DNA from 3 places in the Sporomusa rhizae genome. Region 1 is predicted to be linked to each of the others. Evidence: riboswitches for the same ligand, from Rfam matches in the RefSeq annotation. Region 1 holds a riboswitch; each other region holds the start of a gene.
What was found. A riboswitch is a leader RNA that binds a small molecule or an ion and turns the genes downstream of it on or off. The one in region 1 is predicted to bind cobalamin.
Positions count from the first base shown of each region.

Region 2: another riboswitch for cobalamin. It lies ahead of SRRS_RS05195 (aldehyde dehydrogenase family protein); the one in region 1 lies ahead of cobI (precorrin-2 C(20)-methyltransferase).
Region 3: another riboswitch for cobalamin. It lies ahead of SRRS_RS05335 (ATP-binding protein); the one in region 1 lies ahead of cobI (precorrin-2 C(20)-methyltransferase).

Region 1 is NZ_CP156925.1:5,373,786-5,378,057, reverse strand. Features, by position in the region: gene SRRS_RS25150 (methyl-accepting chemotaxis protein) at 1-427, shown strand, start outside; gene SRRS_RS25145 (hypothetical protein) at 547-1,044, opposite strand; gene SRRS_RS25140 (CD3073 family putative ECF transporter S component) at 1,028-1,624, opposite strand; cobalamin riboswitch at 1,788-1,972, shown strand; gene cobI (precorrin-2 C(20)-methyltransferase) at 2,074-2,799, shown strand; gene SRRS_RS25130 (FecCD family ABC transporter permease) at 2,796-3,851, shown strand; gene SRRS_RS25125 (ABC transporter ATP-binding protein) at 3,860-4,272, shown strand, end outside.
Region 2 is NZ_CP156925.1:1,137,019-1,141,290, reverse strand. Features, by position in the region: gene SRRS_RS05200 (4-hydroxybutyrate dehydrogenase) at 1-1,088, opposite strand, end outside; gene SRRS_RS05195 (aldehyde dehydrogenase family protein) at 1,116-2,486, opposite strand; cobalamin riboswitch at 2,812-2,995, opposite strand; cobalamin riboswitch at 3,153-3,336, opposite strand; gene SRRS_RS05190 (GNAT family N-acetyltransferase) at 3,551-4,057, opposite strand.
Region 3 is NZ_CP156925.1:1,170,045-1,174,316, reverse strand. Features, by position in the region: gene SRRS_RS05340 (VWA domain-containing protein) at 1-676, opposite strand, end outside; gene SRRS_RS05335 (ATP-binding protein) at 697-1,725, opposite strand; cobalamin riboswitch at 1,878-2,060, opposite strand; cobalamin riboswitch at 2,256-2,437, opposite strand; gene SRRS_RS05330 (sigma 54-interacting transcriptional regulator) at 2,688-4,272, opposite strand, start outside.

The sequences.
Region 1 (4,272 bases):
AAAATTGGCCGAACAGTCCCAGGAGGCCACAAAGCAAATTGCCGAATTGATTATCGAAGTTCAGACGGAGACGGATAAAGCCATGGTAGCTATGAATGATGGTACACGGGAAGTTAAAGTAGGCGGGGAAGTAGTTGAGACTGCCGGTCAAGCCTTTCAAGAAATTGTGGGATTGGTTGAAGGGGTTTCCGGGCAATTTAATTGTATTTCATCAGCCATGCAGCAGATGGCGAATGAAAGCCAACAGATTGTAGGTGCGGTCAACGATATTGATAAAATAAGCAGTGAAGCAGCCGAGCATGCGCAAACGGTGTCGGCTACGACGGAAGAACATGCAGCATCGATGGAACAGATTGCGGCCGCCAGCCAATCCTTGGGTAAGATGGCTGAAAAATTGCGAAATACTGTTGGTAAATTCAAGTTGTAAAATTAAGGTGAAGTACGTCTTAAGAGGATTTACACGGTCACGGTCATCAATCGCCCGGAATGACGAAGAACCCGCGGATTTCGCGGGTTCTTTGTATTATAACATCCACTGGTACTTGTTTAAACCTGCTTTTCTTTTTGCAGTGCTTGGCGGAGTATTACCTCAAACTCATGGGACTGTCCTTCTATATAATCTGTGGGAACATCCATGATCAGCATTTGCGGGAATCGCTCGGCGAGTTCGGGCAGGAGCAGGCGAAACAAGTGGCCGTTTCTGTCAGTGAGCGAGCAAGTGGGGCTTCGGCGGATGCCTAAAAGCAGATGGACATCACAACCGGCTTGACGAAAGGTGTCCAGGTCTTTTAGGACCCGTTCAGTTGTCTCGTGGCAAACTATCGCAAATTCCGGGGTATCATATTGCTCATAAGTCTGGGGTTTACGCTCCAGTCCGGCAAAAATTAGCTCCGGGCAAGGTAGCTGGTAGATGCCTAACCCTGCTTCGCCCAATATGGATACAAGTTTTGAAAAGTTGCCGCTTGCTCTGGCTAGATTGCGGACTACACTGTTTTGATTTAAAATACAATGACTGACTATCGCCAGTTTATTTTGACGGAGCATGGTTTGTCCTTGCTGTCCTAAGTAAAGGGTTGGTGGCTTTGCCTAATATATTTGCAGGGAAATAACGTACCAATGAGGCTACCAACAGGGCGCAGGCAACTTTATCGACTATATTACCGGTTATACGTGGGATAAAGGCGGCAGTAAAAATTTTCTGTCCACTTTTCAACAGCCAGAGGAATAGCAAATCCGTCCCACCGCCGGTTAGACCGCCATATACCCATATGGCAATGGGCGTGCCTATAAGCGGGGCTACTACGGACACCAGCAGACCGGTTAACAGCGCGGTCTTCCAAGTAAAGGTGTAACGCCGGGCTATGTAACCGACAATAATACCTATAGCCAAATTTACAACAGCGAACGGGATGTTCTTGGGATTTGTGAGTATGCCCTGAATAATGTTTGTAATCAGACCGATAGCACCACCCCAAAATGGCCCGAACATGACTGCTCCTAGGATAGTTCCCAGAGTGTCCAGAAATAATAGGGGGATTTTCAGGGTTTGCACAATAGTTCCCAGTACCAGATTGACAGCAATACAAATGCCACTGAATACCAGGGGGAAGGTATTTGTTTGCACATACATCACCTCGTACATAATACTAATTTCCATAATAATTATGGGGTATAATAAAATATATATAGGAATAATAAAAATATTCTATATCTAATTCCATTCTCCTGCCTACAACCTGGCTACCCATAATATGCTTGACTTTTACTGCTTTTAATCATACAATTTAAGTAATTGTATAGGAACAGGTGCCCGATTGGGCTTAATAGGGAAGACGGTTAAAATCCGGCACGGTCCCGCCGCTGTGATGGGGAGCCTACTGCAATAAGCCACTGAAATAGTAAGACATTTTGGGAAGGCGCAGTTTGGCTATGAACCTAAGTCAGAAGAACTGCCTGTTTGACAATCACCGTTTTACCCACGAGAGATGGGGAGGGGATATGCGCAACTGTGCAATTTCTCTGTCATGCATTTGGGTGACAGGGCTTTATTTATTTTAAGGAGTTGTTTTATATATGTCAGGGATTTTTTACGGCGTTGGAGTAGGGCCTGGCGACCCCGAATTATTAACTTTAAAGGCTATTAATGCCATTAAGTCATCAGATGTGGTGATTGCTCCCCGTACCGAAAAGAAAGATGAAAGTACGGCTTTGTCAATTGCCCGGCCATATATTCAAGAAGGAACCGAGATACTGGAACTGGTATTTCCGATGAACTACAATTCTCAGGCTTTGTCTGATGCCTGGATTAGTAATAAGAATGCTATCCTGGAGCTTTTGGATAGCGGCAAAAAGGTCGCTTTTCTGACGCTGGGTGATCCCATGTTATATAGCACATATATGTATGTTTACCGGTTGCTTGAAGATTCCCATCATGAAATTATCAATATTCCCGGTGTAAACTCATTCTCAGCTATCGGCAATCGTCTAGGAGTGCCACTGGCAGAGGGGGGCGACATTTTAAGCATAGTACCTGCTACTATTGATGAAGACCGCCTGGAAAAGATATTAGCTCTTTCCGATAATGTTGTGCTTATGAAAGTATACAAAAATTACACTGATATTGTTGAAAAGCTGAATAAACACGGCATGGTTGAAAATGCTGTCATGGTATCAAAATGCGGCCTGGAGGGCGAAGAAATCGTTCATGATTTGGCCGCTGCTGCGGGAACACAAAAAGTAAATTACCTTTCAACCATTCTGACCAAACGCTCAAAAGTGAGTAAACACGCATTGGCATGAGCGGTACGTTAACAGCGCTTCTGAACCGCCAGCGAGCCAAAACCCGCTTGGCGGGTTTTGCGCTCTTGGCGGTTTTGGTGTTGTTTACTTTACTGGCAGTCGGTTTTGGCCGGGCTGATATCGGCATGGGGGATGTGACTGCCGTTATTTACGGCAAAGTCAGTGGTAATACGGAGGCTTATAGTTACCTTAATGCTGCCAAAACAGCGATAATCTGGGATATTCGCTTGCCGCGTATTCTGGCAGCAATTGCCGTCGGCGGCGGTTTAGCCGTAGCCGGTGTCGTTTTTCAGGCCTTATTAATGAACCCGCTGGCTGATTCCTATACCATGGGAGTATCAACAGGAGCTGCCTTTGGCGCCAGTGTGGCTATTTATTTCAACATCTTTGCTCAGGGCGGCCTGCCTGTTACGGTATTTGCTTTTGGCGGTGCGGTAGCAACCCTGCTTGTCGTAATGTCCATGGCTCGCGTGGGTGGCTATGTATCTTCGGCCAATTTGGTTATCGCCGGGATTATTGTCAGCAGCATTTTATCTGCTGCTATCAGTATGGTTAAGAGTTTGGCCGGAGAACAGGTTTCGGCCATTGTGGCTTGGCTAATTGGCAGTCTGGCGGCTAAGACCTGGGAACATGTGCTGTATGGCTGGCCATTAATTCTGGCTGCCTGCGTATTGTGCTATTACTATGCTGAAGACCTTAACATTGTCTCTTTGGGAGACCGCGAAGCCCGCAGCTTGGGTATAAACGCTTCCCGTCTCCGGACAACCTTGCTAGCTGCCGGGGCTTTGATTACGGCAGTATGTGTGGCAATTGGCGGTATTATCGGCTTTGTCGGCCTCATTGTACCGCACATGGTTAGAATGCTGACAGGCTCAGATAATAAGGCACTTATTCCGCTGTGCGGGTTAACAGGCGGGATACTGCTCTTAACAGCCGATACCTTCGGGCGTTCCGTCGGCAATATTGAAATTCCTGTCGGGGTATTAACAACACTTCTGGGCGGTCCCTTCTTTGTTTATATTTTTCGTATGCGCAATAAAACGCTTGGGTAGGAGCGTTAATGATGATAAAAATAGCAAACGTACAATTTGGCTATGCAGCTAAACAAGTGTTAAACGATATTAGTTTGTCAATTGAGCGTGGTAGTTTTTGCGGTATCGTCGGCCCCAATGGCTCAGGCAAGACTACCTTGCTAAATGCCATAACCGGGCAACTTAAGTTTGCGTCAGGCAGTATCAAGATCAAAGGGCGGGATATCAGTTCTTACCGTATCGAAGAACTGGCCCGCCATATTGCTATTGTGCCGCAAAACATGGATATCAGGTTTCCGTATACCTGTCTGGAAATTGTCAGCATGGGTCGCACTCCGTTTAAATCGCGGCTGCAAGGTCTGACAAGTGAGGATTTGGATGTTGTTGAAAATGCTATGAAGCTTACCGATACACTGGACTTTGCCGGACGCTTGGTTACTGA
Region 2 (4,272 bases), 1.6 Mb from region 1:
TCATCCCGGGTTAGCGAAACATAATTATTTACCAATAGCCGCTGTTGACCTGTCACTACACTATCAGCAAATGACTCGACTTCTTCCGACTTCATCCCGTACTCGCTGAGCGGCTTTCGCACTAATAATTGATCAAGTACTGCTGCCAGCTCATCATATATATTCGCAGCAGCGTCTATTTCCAGTATGCCGGCTAAAAGTTTATTGACTTCCTTTATCTTTCCGCCGGGGTTCTTGCGATTATATACTTTAAAGACTTCAATAAAAAACTGATAATTTGCCTCACCGTGCGGGACATGATAGTTGCCCCCCAGCGGATATGACAGTGCATGGACGGCCCCGACACCGGTGTTGGCAAACGCGATGCCGGCCCAATTGCTGGCAATTACAAAATCCTCTAATATTTCCGTTCTGTACGCAGGGCCTTTAGCATTAATAGCGCGATAGCCTTTCAGTATTAATTCGATGGCCTTACTGCTAAACAGTTCGGTAAACGCATTGGATTTCGGGGAAACCAAGGATTCCAAAGCATGGATGAGCGCATCAATGGAACTTGTCACAAAAAACTGGTATGGCAAGCCTTCTACTAGCTGCGGTATCAAAACTGCATAGTCGGCGTATAGTTCGTCAGCAGCCAGACCCATCTTTGTATGCCGGGACTTGATCTCGGCAATGGATATATTGGTTACTTCGCTGCCTGTGCCGCAGGTAGTCGGCACGATGATAAGCTCCCGTGCTTTAACCAGTGGTATTCTTCTTTCAAATAAGTCGACAGCATGTTTGGCATTTTCAACAACCAGCAATTTAGCTATGTCGATAACCGTACCGCCACCGACAGCCACAATCCGCCGGTACTCTTTTTCTCCCATGTCTTTTATAATGGCGTCAATCATTTCGTCAGACGGTTCGCCTAAACCGTATTTTTCCTGAAATATAAAATCAGCTCTAAGTTCCAGTTCTTTCATAAACGGAGTATACAAAAACTCATTGGTTAATACCAGATCACCTGGTCCTATCGCAAAAAAATCAGCAAAATCACGGAATTTGTCAAATTTATGGATTTGTGGTTTAACCGCAAGCATTCTCATAATCCAGTCTCCTGTTCAGTTTGTTTACTACCGTAAGGCCCATATCTCTTCATTCGATGGAATATAAGCATTTTTGTTGAAATAGCCGATCCTGGATATATTAATCAAATGTTCATAAGTCAGGTTTTCCGAAATACTGTTATTCCCCCACGAGCCACAACCTAAAGTGGTAGTCGGCATAAACCCGTTATGAAAACTTCCGCCTGCATTGGTTGAAGACGCCTGATTCACAACCAGCCGGCTGATAGGCAGCTTAATCCCTGCCTGACTGATATGCAGATGATTGGAGGAATGAATGGCGGCAGAATGCCCGGCCCCTTCATACAGCAAATTGGTTTTGGCGATATCCAGTGCTTCTTCAAAGGTATCGTAGGGTAACGTAATTAAAACCGGACACATTTTTTCCCGGCACAGCACATCCGCGTCGCCCTTGCCTCTTGCTTTTAAAATAATGACTTTGGTCCCGGGGGCAACGTCCACTCCGGCCAACTTAGCAATAAATTCCACCGATTGTCCAACTATTTTACCGTTAAGTGCGCCATCAACAAACATAACCTGTCTAAATTTATCTACAGTGTCGTCATTGCTAAAGTAGGCCGCACCATTTTCTACAAATTTGTCCATAATTTCAGCATGTTGTTCGCTTGGGGCTATAATGCATTGTTCACCAGAGCAAATAATTCCGTTATCAAACTTTCTGCCGGTAATGATATCCTTTGCGGCTTGATCATAGTCATAGTCCCGGTCAACTATGACCTGGACATTACCCGCGCCAACACCGTAAGCCGGTTTGCCGCTGGAATAGGCAGCCTTTACCATTCCCATACCGCCTGTGGCAATTACCACATCCACAGCTTGCATAAGTTCTTGTGTTAATTCCACGCTCGGCTCTTCAATGATCTGTACCAGATTTGCCGGTGCGCCAAGCTCTTTTAATTGCTGATTTATTAATTGCACGGTATGGGCCGACGTTTTTTTCGACCGGGGATGAGGTGCAACTATGATTGTATTTCTTCCTTTTATCGCAAACATGGCATTACACATCGGCGTAACAACAGGATTGGTGGTAGGAGTTACGGCACCAACCACTCCTTTGGGTTTGGCAACATACAACAGCCCTTTTTCCGGTTCCTCTTTAATGATTCCGACTGATCTTTTGTTTTTGAGGCTATGCCAAATAGCCTTCGCTTTTCCCTGGCATTTAGCTACTTTGTCTTCGTATACACCCATTCTTGTTTCTTCCACCGCTTCTCTTGAAAGCAGTTCCGCGTTTTCATATACGGTTTTACCGATGACTCTGACTAAATTATCGACTTGCTCTTGTTTATAATTTTCCAAAACATGCTGAGCGTTTTTTGCATTTGCTATAAGTTTTTGAATCACTTGTTCATTACTCACATTAAATCATCCTCTCCCATAAAATCATCAGCTACCCTGTCCACACTGGGTCCTGCACCATTGGTTCTGCGCACCTGTCCATTCCAACACTTAGCGTTAAAATTAAAAATTTTCAGACCTTGCATGTTCTAAAGGACAAAGTCAAATAAAAAACTCCCGAGTATATCGGGAGAAGAATACAGAAACACAGCAAATAAAAACTCCTGACTATGTGTCAGGAGTGAATACAGCATACAGTATGCACAGCTTAACCAAGAGACATCCCCGTCTCATCATAAGCAAACATACTTTGGTCTGTAATCCCCTCCCCATCTCTCGTAGGTCAAACGGTGATTGTCAGATAGGCAGTTCTCCTGGCTCTGGATCACAGCTTCCCCAAGCCTTCCCAGGATTCTCATCCCAGTGGCATTTTTTTGGGTTCACTCCCCATTACAGTGGCGGGACCGCGCCGGCATTTCACCGGTCTTCCCTATTAAGCCCCGAAGGGCACCTAACTCTATGTATTGAATTGTCTTTAGGCAAATGCAAAATAAAAAAACTCCTGACTATGTGTCGGAGCGAATACAGTACAGCAGGCGCAATACAGCAGAAAACAGCAATATCTTACTATTCCGCTTACGTTAGCACACTTCGGACTGTAATCACCTCCCCATCTCTCGTAGGTCAAACGGCGATTGTCAGATAGGCAGTTCTCCTGGCTCTGGATCACAGCTTCCCCAAACCTTCCCAGGATTCTCATCCCAGTGGCATTTTTTTGGGTTCACTCCCCATTACAGTGGCGGGACCGCGCCGGTATTTCACCGGTCTTCCCTATTAAGCCCCGTAGGGCACCTAACTCAATGCATTAAATTGTCTTTAGGCTGCATAACCTGATTTAAGGGTAACATAGCCCCAAAGAGATGTCAATCCAAATTTCGCCATTCTACAACATACTACGGAATGTATTGAAATCCGACGGTTTACTTAGTTTCAGCACTGAAGCACAAACATGCAAGCAAAGTTTCTCAGCTTTTCCGCGCCCCCCCCCTCCCAGCGGTCGCCGGAGTGGGAAGGTTGGCATCCGGTTATAAAAGCAGCTTCTCCATATGTACAATTTCAGCAATACCAGCTTCATCAACAGTAATTTTAAATCCCTGTTTTTCCCAAAAGTTAAAACCGCCGGGCAAAAACCTGTGGGTATGAAGATACATGACAAAGTACCCTTGTTCAATACAAAATTCAGTTATTTTTTTTACCAGTTCAGATCCTATCCCCCGCCGTCTTAACCGCTTATCAATATAGCAACGCCCAATTTCAGCCGTAGTACCGGCAGCATAACATCCCTTCAGCAGTGCAATCCTGTCATTGTAAGCACAAACTGCCGCAGTACCGATAACTTCGCCCGCCGGTGTGAATACTCCCCACATATTGCAATTTGGAGGCTCCAAATACGTCTTTTTCAGCCCCCAGACATCGTCGGTTATGGCCGACTGGCCTTCATGAGCAAACAAATCCTTAAGCTGCCGCATTAGAAAATTTTGTACAGCATCAACATCTTCTGCTTTGATTGTACGTATAACCAAATCCTGCATCTAAAGCAATCCTATCCCTTCTTTTATTGGTTCTGGTACCAGAATTATACAAAGACCTTTCTCATCTTTTACTAGAATACCAAGCCACAATACCCACAATCTTGTTAATAAAATTGACTTTATAAGGATAGATTGAATTTCTTCAACCTATCCTTTTCTGATCACAGGCATAATTGCAATTCCACAATTTTTTCAACAGTTTCAAAACTGCTAAA
Region 3 (4,272 bases), 1.6 Mb from region 1:
TCATTGCTTCCGCTATCGCAATTTTAGGCAGCAACCTTTTAGCAGTTGCCACCTGTTGTCTGATTATTTCAGTATCTGCCGCATACCGCTCTACAAATTCTGCAGGGTTTGCTTCATAGTCAAGTATTCGCCGCACAATCTCCGCCCGTACAGCTTCATCCCGCTCCTTACTGACAGCAGCATATAAGCCAAACCGGTCTAAAAATTGCGGCGATAGAGTTCCTTCTTCCGGATTCATAGTACCCATGAGGATACAAGCTGCTTTATGCAAACAGGAAATCCCCTCACGTTCCACCCGGTGCTGCCCGGTGGCCGCCGCATCTAAAAGACTGCCCAAAAAATCGTGGCGCAGTAAATTAACTTCATCAATATAAAGAATCTGGTTATGGGCTCTGGAAAGTATGCCCGGCAAGAAGCGGCGCTCACCCTGTTCCACAGCATACTGCATATCCAGGCCGCCAAACACCATATCCTCCGTGGCATTAAGCGGCAATTCAATAATTCGGGTTTGTCCGGTGATTTCTGTCAGCGAACGAACCAGCGTTGATTTGGCGGTACCCTTTTCTCCTGCTACCACAACCCCGCCTGCTTTCGGATTGACGGCAGCTATGAGTAACGCTCTCTTGACAGCTTCCTGACCGGCAATCGCCGCAAAAGGAAATATCATGCGTTGCATATTATCCTTCCTCTCGCCCGCTATTGTTCGGCAAATATGGCTTCGACTTTATCCCAGTCCAGCGTTCCGTCCTCAAATGGGCGCCGTCGCATCCGGTGAGGCAGCGCCAAGTGGGCGGCTTTTTTTACGTCCTCTTTTTCCACTTGCACCCGTCCGGCGAAAGCTGCCAGCGTCATGGCAGTCTTAATTACGGTAATGTCAGCCCGGTGGCCATCAACATCAAGGGCAATAGCCAGCCTGGCAACAAGCAGGAGCAGTTCATCGCTGATAGTTACCTGGGGCAGTAAGCCGCGTGCCTGCATGATACTCGCTGCCAGTTTTTCCTGTTCTTCCTGATACTGCTGAGCAAAGGTATCTGTATCCTGTTCATAGGCTAACCGCCGTTTGATAACTTCCACCCGCCATTCTGGCTTGTTTTCTCCGGCCACGGCCACCGATAAGCCAAAACGGTCTAAGAGCTGCGGCCGGATATCGCCTTCTTCGGGATTCATCGTGCCGACAAGCACAAAGCGCGCCGGGTGGGAATAGGACACACCCTCGCGTTCGACCGTGTTAACCCCCATGGCGGCGGCATCCAACAGCACGTCAACAACATGGTCATCCAAAAGATTAATTTCATCCACATATAAAATATTGCGGTTGGCCTGAGCCAAAATGCCGGGATCAAATTTCTTTTCCCCGTGCTTGATAGCGTGTTCAATATCCAGTGTGCCAACTACCCGATCCTCGGTAGCACTTACCGGCAGCTCCACCACCCGCATTTTAACTGACTGAGTAGACAGTTGTTCTTCTGCTCCGGCTTTATCCCGGCAGTTGTCACACAGATGGCCAGGGTCCGCCGGATCGCAGTGGAACGGACAGTTTTTACTTACTTCCATGGCAGGCAATAAATCGGCAAGCGCTCTAACCGCGGTTGATTTGGCTGTTCCTTTTTCCCCTTTAATCAGAACTCCACCCAACAGGGGGTTAATTACATTTAATATAAGTGCCTGTTTCATATCTTCTTGTCCGACGATAGCAGTAAACGGATACACTGCAGTATGTTTCAAATCGATTCATCTCCTTATTGACTTCCTATGTGTGAAGTTGACTGCAAAAGAAAAAAGAGACCTTCGTTTACCTAAGTACGGAAGGTCTCTTGACTAAAAAGCATGCAAAAATACATCTTATATATAATCCCCTCCCCATGCCTCGTGAGTAAAACGGTGACTGACAATTAGGCAGTTCTCCTGGCTCTGGATCTTTGCTTACTTAAACCTTCCCGGGATCTTCATCCCAGTGGTGTATCTTAAGCTTGCTCCCCATTACAGTGGCGGGACCGCGCCGGTATTTCACCGGTCTTCCCTATTAAACCCTTACGGGTACCTAACCCTGTTATTCTGTTTTGAAAAAAATTATGCTTTAGCAGGATGAAAAGCTCCCGACTGTCAAAGCAACCGGGAGTTTCCTACAGCAAACTAATAAAAAACTCCTGATATCAACTATCAGGAGTGAATTAGACTAAATCGCACAGTTCTTGAGATTAATCCAAGAATATGCTTAGCTGTAATCCCCTCCCCATAACCGCGTGGGTAAAAAAAACGGCGATTGTCAGCTAGGCAGTTCTCCTGGCTCCGGATCATAGCTTGCTTAAACCTTCCCAAAACAATTGTTCCAGTGGTATATCTTAAGCTTACTCCCCGTTACAGTGGCGGGACCGCGCCGGTATTTCACCGGTCTTCCCTATTAAGCCCATTAGGCACCTAACTCAATAATATTAAAATTTCATTACTTCTCATACTACAGAACATCACATAGTTTGTCAATACTTTGCTGTGATTTTTCGCACAAGCCGTGCCGCAAATAAATACGTTTCTACCAGCATCTTTATCTTTATAGACAATCATTTTGTTACTATTTCATACTGATTATCTCCCTGATCTCAATATCTCAGGTTTGATGGCTACTCACTATATGGGGATGAATTGATGTTTACCGCATTTCTTGCAACCCGGGAGCCATCCTGGACTTTTCAATTAGGTAACCGCCTCTCACGGATTTTTTTTAGTTTACGGGTAAGGGTTGACCTTCCTATCCCCAGATGAGCTGCGGCTTGTTCTAGTGTCTTGTGTTCAGCAACAGCTTTTTGGATCAACTCGTGCTCGAACTCTTTTACTTGAGGGCGAATTTGTGAGATATCGTCTTCAAAAGAAGTAGCCACTGCTCTCAATATGTTTGGTGCCACCAATCGTAGAAAGTCTTTAACATCTTCTTCCGGCTCAAATGAATCCACAAAAAAAGCTAAGCGTTGGATAGTATTCTGCAATTCCCGGATATTGCCAGGCCACGTATACTTTTCAAAGTATGGCAATATCTTAGCGACGATTGGTCTCAGTTGATGCTTATTTTCGGCGGGGAGAAAGTGTTCGCATAAGTGTTTGATATCTTCACGGCGGTCAGCCAGTGTCGGAAGTTCGATCCAAAGTACATTTAGCCGATAGAAAAGATCTTCCCTGATAATATTCTTTTCCAGTAAGTCCTCTGCACTTCTATTAGATGCTGCTATAACACGGATATTTATTGGAATTATTGATTCTCCGCCAATTCGCAATACTTCACGTTCCTGTAGAACACGCAGAAGACGTGTTTGCATTTCGATAGGAAGAGCATCGATTTCGTCTAAAAATATGGTTCCGCCATGTGCCAGTTCAAACAAACCGTGCTTGCCTTTACGGCGGGCCCCCGTGAATGCACCCTCCTCATAACCGAACAACTCGCTTTCCAGAAGCGTGTGGGGTAAAGCTCCGCAATTAATAGCTACAAAAGGATTTTTTGCACGTTCACTTGCGTTGTGAATACTCTGGGCAAAAAGTTCTTTGCCTGTTCCTGATGCTCCATAAAGCATTATAGATAGGTATGACTGAGCGAAATTTTTTGCTATTTTCTTCTTTATTTCCAATGTTTTCGATACTCCGATAATATCTGAAAAAGTTGCTTTAGCTTTAAATTGACTTTGCGCCGTCAATTCTTTCCGGATTTTGTGCTCAGCTTGCACGACTTTTGAAGACTCCATAAAACTAGCAACAGCACCTACAATTTTTGAACCGTATCTTACCGGAACGCGGTTGGTAAGTATGCGAGTATTACCGGTATCTTGGAGTTCACCCTCTTCAGATTGTCCCGTTTGAAGAATATGATCAAGTCTGGAATTCGGTACTATTTCGGCAATGTTTTTGCCAATTACTTCTGTGGCGCGAATATTCAGTGTTTTTTCTGCTGACTTATTAAATATTTCAATTTCGCCATGAGCATCTACGGCAATAATCCCGTCATAGGTTGCATCCAAAATAGCTTCCAGTCGACGTGATTTTCTGGTTTCTTCCCTTCGTAGTGAAGCCAATCGATCTGCTTCAAGAAAGGCTGATTGTAATGTTGCACGATTCGTTTTTAAAAAAACACTTGGTAATCCAACCTTCTGGGCATAGGCAACAGAAGCCCCGCCCCCAACTATGCAGTAGTTTTCGGAAGCAAGTGAAGCAATTCTTCGCTCTAGAGTTTTTAAATCAGTAATTATAACTTCTGTAATAGAAATATCCAAAACTTTTTCCATCAGGGAT